3 regions of the Marinomonas sp. THO17 genome follow, and region 2 is predicted to be linked to each of the others. Evidence: predicted binding sites of a transcription regulator. Region 2 holds the regulator's gene; each other region holds the start of a gene.
What was found. Region 2 encodes PhoB, which activates phosphate uptake and scavenging genes when phosphate is short. Its sites were predicted from a motif close to TGTCATANNNNTGTCANA; they were not measured.

Region 1 (2,279 bases), 890 kb from region 2:
TGATTGTGGCCCGTACAGATTCATTGGGCGCGGGTCTGACTCAGAAAATCCCAGTGTCACAAACAGCGGGCGATTTAGCCGAGCAATACAGTGCCTTCATTGATGGTGAAGAAGTCACTTCTCTCGAACAAATGCAGTCTGGTGATATGTTACTGAAGCAAGGTGACAAGTGCATTAAACCCACTCGCTTAGCAAACGGCTTGGTGCGCTTTAAAGCAAATACGGGTGCGGATCGAGTGGTATTGGATTGTATTACGTCTTTGCAGCACGGGGCGGATTTATTGTGGATAGAAACTGAGAAACCGCATATTGGTCAGATCGCTGAGTTGGTGAATCGCATTCGTGAGGTGGTGCCAAATGCCAAGTTGGTGTACAACAACAGTCCGTCTTTTAACTGGACGTTAAACTTCCGTCAGCAAGTGTTTGATGCATGGCAAGAAGCGGGTAAAGACACCAGCGTTTATGATCGTGATCGCCTTATGTCTCAAGAATACGATGGTACGGCTTTGTCTGACGAAGCAGATGAGCGCATTCGTCGCTTCCAACAAGACGCTGCCGCGCAAGCGGGTATTTTCCATCACTTGATTACTTTGCCAACCTACCACACAGCGGCCTTGTCGACTGACAATCTGGCGAAAGATTATTTCGGTGAACAGGGTATGCTGGGTTATGTACTGGAAGTGCAGCGCAAAGAAATTCGCCAAGGCCTGGCGTGTGTGAAACATCAGGACATGTCGGGTTCCAATATTGGTGATGATCATAAAGAGTACTTCTCAGGTGACAACGCGCTGAAAGCCTCTGGTAAAGATAACACCATGAACCAATTTGCCGCCATTTAAGGACTAGGGAAAGACAAAAAGCTCAGCGTGTTCCCCCGCTGGGCTTTTTGTTGTCTTGTAAACGTCATGAAAGCGTCATAGCCATTTTTTAAGCTGACCAAGCGTTTATATACAAACAAAGGGGATAGGCTGTAATGATAAGTAGAACTGGGTTGGTTGGAGTTATGTCAGTGGTGGTCTTGAGTGGTTGCATCAGTCAGACATCATCTTCAGCAAAGGGCGATACTCAATTTGTCGATAGTTTTCCAATAAAGGGTAGTGCTTTGCCTTATTCTGTGCTTCGTGATGATCTTAAAGACGGTCAATCTGGGCAAACATTTGAAATACGTAACGGGGGTTTTGGCTCAGCCATGACGGCTCACCCCGACAATGCTAATCAGTTTTATACATTAACAGACCGCGGTCCTAATGCGAAATACACTGGTGACTATGGTAAGGGGAAAATTTTTCCTGTAGCAGATTATACGCCTCGTATAGGTTTGTTTGAAGTAGCGGATGATGGACAAATCAGGCTGGTCAGAAGCATTTTATTGAAACGTCCAGATGGCAGTTTGATTTCTGGTCTACCCAATACATCCGCTTTTGGGGGAACGGGAGAAACACCATATTATGCTGATGGTCAACCTGTGCTGATGGACAGCAGTAAACCTTATGATGCACAAACGAACCCAATTAAACTAGACGATTATGGCTTGGATGGGGAAGGTTTAGTCGCTCTAAAAGATGGTAGTTTTTGGGTAAGTGATGAATATGGTCCACACATGGTGCATTTTGACTCTGCTGGTGTCGAGATAGAAAGAATCAACCCATTTGCACAAGACAAACGCAACACCTACTCTTTACCAAGTGTGTTTCAGCATCGTCGTGCTAACCGAGGTATGGAAGGATTGGCCATAACGCCAGATGAGCGCACTCTCGTAGGCATCATGCAGTCCACCATGCTAAATCCTGATAAGGCCGCGCAAAAGGGCAATTTAACTCGTATTGTGACGGTTGATTTGGTAACAGGGAAGACCGAGCAATATTTATATCGTCAGAATAAAAATGAAAATTCTAACTCGGAAATTGCTGCCCTGAATGCATCACAATTTCTAGTCATTGAACGTGACGGCAGTTTTTTATTAGGTGGGCCTAAGAAAGCCAACCCAAATGCACAAAAGCAGGTTTATCGAATTGATTTGTCTACAGGCACGCCACTTTCCAGTGTTAAATTATCGAATGCCATTCAGCGTGATGAAAATTATGGCTTGTTGATAGAAGGCTTAACGTTAGAGCAATTTGCTCAACAAAAAGGCTGGCAAGCATTGGCTGAATATGGCATCAAGCCTGTGAGAAAATCTTTGCTTGTCGATATGGTCGACGAAGTGGCTTATCCGCATGATAAGATGGAAGGTCTGTGGATCATTAATGATCATTATTTAGGTATACTCAACGACGATG
Region 2 (2,279 bases):
TCTGCATATTTTGGGGCAGGGTATCCTTGAACATATCCAGGGTTTCCACATAACCTTTTATTACCGTTAGAGGGGTTTTGAGTTCATGTGAAGCGTTGGCAACAAAGTCTTTACGCATCTGCTCTAACAAGTGTAGACGTGTGATATCACGAACAAAAATAAGGTGATCGTTTTTATCGTAAAGGGTGGTTTGGATTTCCAGATATACACCATCTTTTGCCGGGGATTTGATTACCAAGGGTTCGCCGAAACGTTTTTGCGTAAAGTATCGGAAAAACTCGGGACTGCGCACTATGTTGGTAATGACTTGGCCACGATCAACCGGTCGCATGAGACCTAGAAAATGCGCTGCTGAGTTATTCCACCACTCTAAATTGCCTTGGTTGTCCGCCATGATAACGCCCTCTTTCAAGGCGCTGGTGGAGCTTTCAATACGCGTTAACGCTTGGCGCATACGGCGTTTGGATTTGCGTTGCTTCTTTTGTAAACGATATACGGCATCGAACACTTCGCCCCAAATACCGTTGGATTCTGGTGGCGCGGCACGACCAGAGTGACGTAACCAGTTATGAAATTGATACAGCTGGTACATTTGCCAGTATAAAGTGCCCAATGTATAGAGCAGCAAAACACCTAAAAAATGGCCTAATATATATCCGATTACCGCGCAGGCAATGAAGCCTGCCAACCAAGAAATAATGGTGTTTCGCCAGATGGTTTTCATGCCGACCTTTTTGCTGAGAAGCGGTAGCCAGTGCCCCGCACGGTTTGAATCAAGAAGTCATGGGTATTGCCAATGGCTTTACGCAAACGACGTATGTGTACATCGACAGTGCGCTCCTCCACGTAGACATTCCCCCCCCAGACTTGATCCAATAATTGCGCCCTTGAATAAGCGCGTTCTTGATGAGTCATTAGGAACTTCAGCAAACGGTATTCTGTCGGCCCCATGTCCAATGGACGAGCTCCAATAGTGACTCGTTGACTGATTGGATCAAGTGTTAGACCTTCTACTTCAATGGGTTCATCAATGCCCTGTGGTGTAGCGCGACGTAATACCGCTTTCAATCGAGCAACTAATTCACGAGGTGAAAAAGGTTTGGTGATGTAATCGTCCGCACCCACTTCTAAACCTTGAATTTTGTTGTCTTCTTCACTTTTTGCGGTCAGCATAATGACAGGTATTTCCGCTGTCGTGCTGTCTTTTTTGATACGTCGTGTCAATTCAATGCCACTGCCGCCAGGCATCATCCAGTCAACCAAAATCAAATCGGGTCTATGGTCCACTATGATTTCATGGGCTTGCTGAATGTTTTCTGCTTCCATGTACTCGTATCCTGCCATTTCTAGGGCAATGGCAATCATCTCGCGTATGGAAGACTCATCATCAATAATTAGTACTTTCTTACCGGTCACAGGATTCACCCTCATCTCAGGAACGGTTTTATTAAAGCGATCAATTATGACAATTTAGTTAAAGTGTCATATGTTTGCCACATTTTACACAAAATAGCTGGTTACTAAGCCAATAAAGACACAAGCACCAATGCGATTGTTGTCTAGGAAAGAGTGAAAACAGGCTTGTCTTTCTCTTTCTCTTGCTTGTTGATACTGTTTATAAAACAACCAAATACAAATCAATAATGCGACAAAATATGGCCAACCCAGTGTCGCGAAGAAGCCTACCCATGTCAAAAGAGAAAGCGTTAAAGCTTGTAAACACAGAATCACCAAAAGATCATATTGACCAAATAAGATGGCAGTGGATTTGATGCCGACTTTTACATCATCAGCACGATCCGTCATAGCGTAGTAGGTATCGTAAGCTATAGTCCAAAAGCAATTTGCTAAGAATAGCATCCATAAGAGAGGGTCGTTTAAGCTACCTCCCTGGGCGCTATATGCCATGGGAATGGCCCAAGAAAAGGCTAGCCCTAAGAAGAGTTGAGGCAGATGAGTATAGCGCTTCATGAATGGATACAGAGCCGCTAAGCCCAAGCCAATAAAGGATAAAAGTATGGTCTGTTTATCGGTTAGTAGCACCAGAATGAAGCTGACTAAGGCCAATACAATGAATAAAATCAATGCTTCATTGGCGCTAACACGGCCAGATGGTATCGGACGGTTTTTGGTTCGTTCTACATGGCCATCTACTTTTCGATCGGCATAATCGTTAATTACACAGCCTGCTGAACGCATGCTAAAGACGCCCAGTATGAAAATAATTACAATCGACCAATCTGGTTGTCCGTCTGCCGCTAGCCATATGGCCCATAAGG
Region 3 (2,279 bases), 1.1 Mb from region 2:
AGTGGGATTCAGTGGGTCAATCTCTACCACATAACCAAAGCGATTTGGCTCATTTGGTTCTTTGGCAAGATCAAAGCGATCGTCCGCCATTTCCCACTTGTAACGACCTTCAGAAGTGCTCACACCATAACGCTTCAGCTCATCAGGCAATTGATAATTCTCATCTGATGAAGCGAAGTAACTGTTAAAGTTTTCTTCACAGGTTAAGTAAGTACCCCAAGGTGTTTGACCTTGACCACAGTTATTCCATGTTCCCTTAGCTAACACACCGCGAGGATCGGCCGACGTTTTCAATAAAGCGTGGCCACGGGCAGGGCCGGTAATTTCCATTTCTGTATCTGCTGTGATGCGACGATTGAACTTAGAGTCTTTGATGATGCTCCACTTACCATTGTATTGTGCAATCTCCATGATTGAGACACCGTGTGCAGCTTTACTCTTACGCACATCGTCTGCAGTCATGGTTTTACCATCTTCACGATTCGCATTCAGGGTTTTAGGATTCACGTACTCGTTGTTAACCGCTAATACAAAAACACCATTGTGATTAAAGAAGGCAAGGCCGTCATTGTTATCACCAAACGCCATTTCTTGAGAAGCGCCAGTTCCCCCAGTTGTGGTATCTAATGGCATACCTTTTGACCACAATGGATCACCCCAAGAAGCCACCACTTGCCAGGTGTAACCTTTTGGCAAAGTAATGGTATCGGCTGTTGTCGCTTTTACCATATCAAAAGCCAAACGAGATGGTTGATGATGTGCCGCCATGGCTTGCGCTGCACCAAAGGTCGATCCCATCACAAATGCACTGGCACCGACGGCGGCACCACCACTTAGAAAGCCGCGACGCGATACCATTTTGTTTGCGACTTCTTCAAATTCCACCACTTCCGGTGCTGGACGCACTAATTCATCTAACTCATCAAAACTCAGTTCTTGCTTTTGATTAATGGTCATAATACTGCCCTATTACTTGTTGCTGGTCATTGGATTTTGATCATGCGTGTCACATTTCTTGCTACATAGCACGACCTAATATATTGAGATATATAGAAAAAATGATTCCCCACACTTTCTCTTAACCTCACTCCTGCTTCAAATGAAGTTCTCAAGTACTCTAGAGATAAAAAGTTACACATAAATGACAATTAAATGGCATTATTAAAGTTGTAGTGTAAAAAGGATAAAAATTGTAAATAAACAGCACTTTTTTCAAAAATTAACAGCATAATAGGGATAGTGAAGGCGCAAATAGCTTGATGTTTTTTCTGCTTAGAAAACATATTTGCACTCTCCATATGCAAAACGATAAGGAAGTAACTATGTTAAACCTCTTAAGACAAATTCCAATAAAGCATAGGCTAATTGGCCTAGTGACTTTGTTTTCTATTGGTCTAGTTCTTGTCATGTCGCTTGCTCTAAGTGAATACAAGTCCTCCTTACTTAATGAAAAATACGCGCAGACCAAACACGTAGTTGAAACCGCTACCGGCGTACTGACCCATTTCTACTCGCTTGAACAAAGTGGCGAATTAACCAAAAGCCAAGCTCAAAAATATGCCATGGAAACCATCAAAGGGATTCGCTATGCGGGTTCAGAGTATTTTTGGATCAATGACTACAATGCCGTCATAGTGATGCACGCTGTCAAACCTGAGCTTGATGGCAAAGATCTCGCCAATCTGGAAGATCCCAATGGTAAAAAATTGTTTTCAGAATTTGTCAAAGTGGTAAAAGCCCAAGATGCGGGTTTTGTCGATTACTTGTGGCCTAAGCCCGGTAATGACCTTCCCGTTGAAAAAATTTCCTATGTTAAGGGATTTGAGCCTTGGGGCTGGATACTGGGTTCAGGTATTTACCTTGACGACGTTGACGCGCAATTTCAAGCAGGCGTCATTACATTGGGCTCCTCCAGCTTGATCGTTATTCTGCTTGCCTTACTATTGTCTGTTTTGATTTTACGTTCCATCATCTTACCTATTAGTCAGATCCAAACGGCTTTAGAAAACATTTCACATGGTTCGGGGGATTTAACCGCCCGTCTTCCAGTTTCCGGCAATGACCAACTAACCACCATTGCTACTTCGTATAACACCTTTGTAGAGCGACTTACAGATACATTGAACAAAGCTGTTAGCTTGAATAAACAAGTCGAAACTAAGAGTAAAGAACTTAAGGAAGTTGCCTTTAAGACTAAAGCCATTACGCAACAACGTGAAGGCATGTTTACCCAAATGACGGATGCCATTCGTGAAGTAGATGGCTTTAAAAACGAAGTC

Region 1: a site for PhoB is predicted at 902-919, ahead of ABXS85_RS16165 (esterase-like activity of phytase family protein). Genes of this name have one in related genera too.
Region 3: a site for PhoB is predicted at 1,130-1,147, ahead of ABXS85_RS06805 (PhoX family phosphatase). Genes of this name have one in related genera too.

The regions. Positions count from the first base shown of each region.
Region 1 is NZ_AP031575.1:3,425,546-3,427,824, forward strand. Features, by position in the region: gene ABXS85_RS16160 (isocitrate lyase) at 1-839, shown strand, start outside; gene ABXS85_RS16165 (esterase-like activity of phytase family protein) at 974-2,279, shown strand, end outside.
Region 2 is NZ_AP031575.1:2,535,769-2,538,047, forward strand. Features, by position in the region: gene phoR (phosphate regulon sensor histidine kinase PhoR) at 1-724, opposite strand, end outside; gene phoB (phosphate regulon transcriptional regulator PhoB) at 721-1,416, opposite strand; gene ubiA (4-hydroxybenzoate octaprenyltransferase) at 1,501-2,279, opposite strand, start outside.
Region 3 is NZ_AP031575.1:1,439,551-1,441,829, forward strand. Features, by position in the region: gene ABXS85_RS06805 (PhoX family phosphatase) at 1-957, opposite strand, end outside; gene ABXS85_RS06810 (methyl-accepting chemotaxis protein) at 1,323-2,279, shown strand, end outside.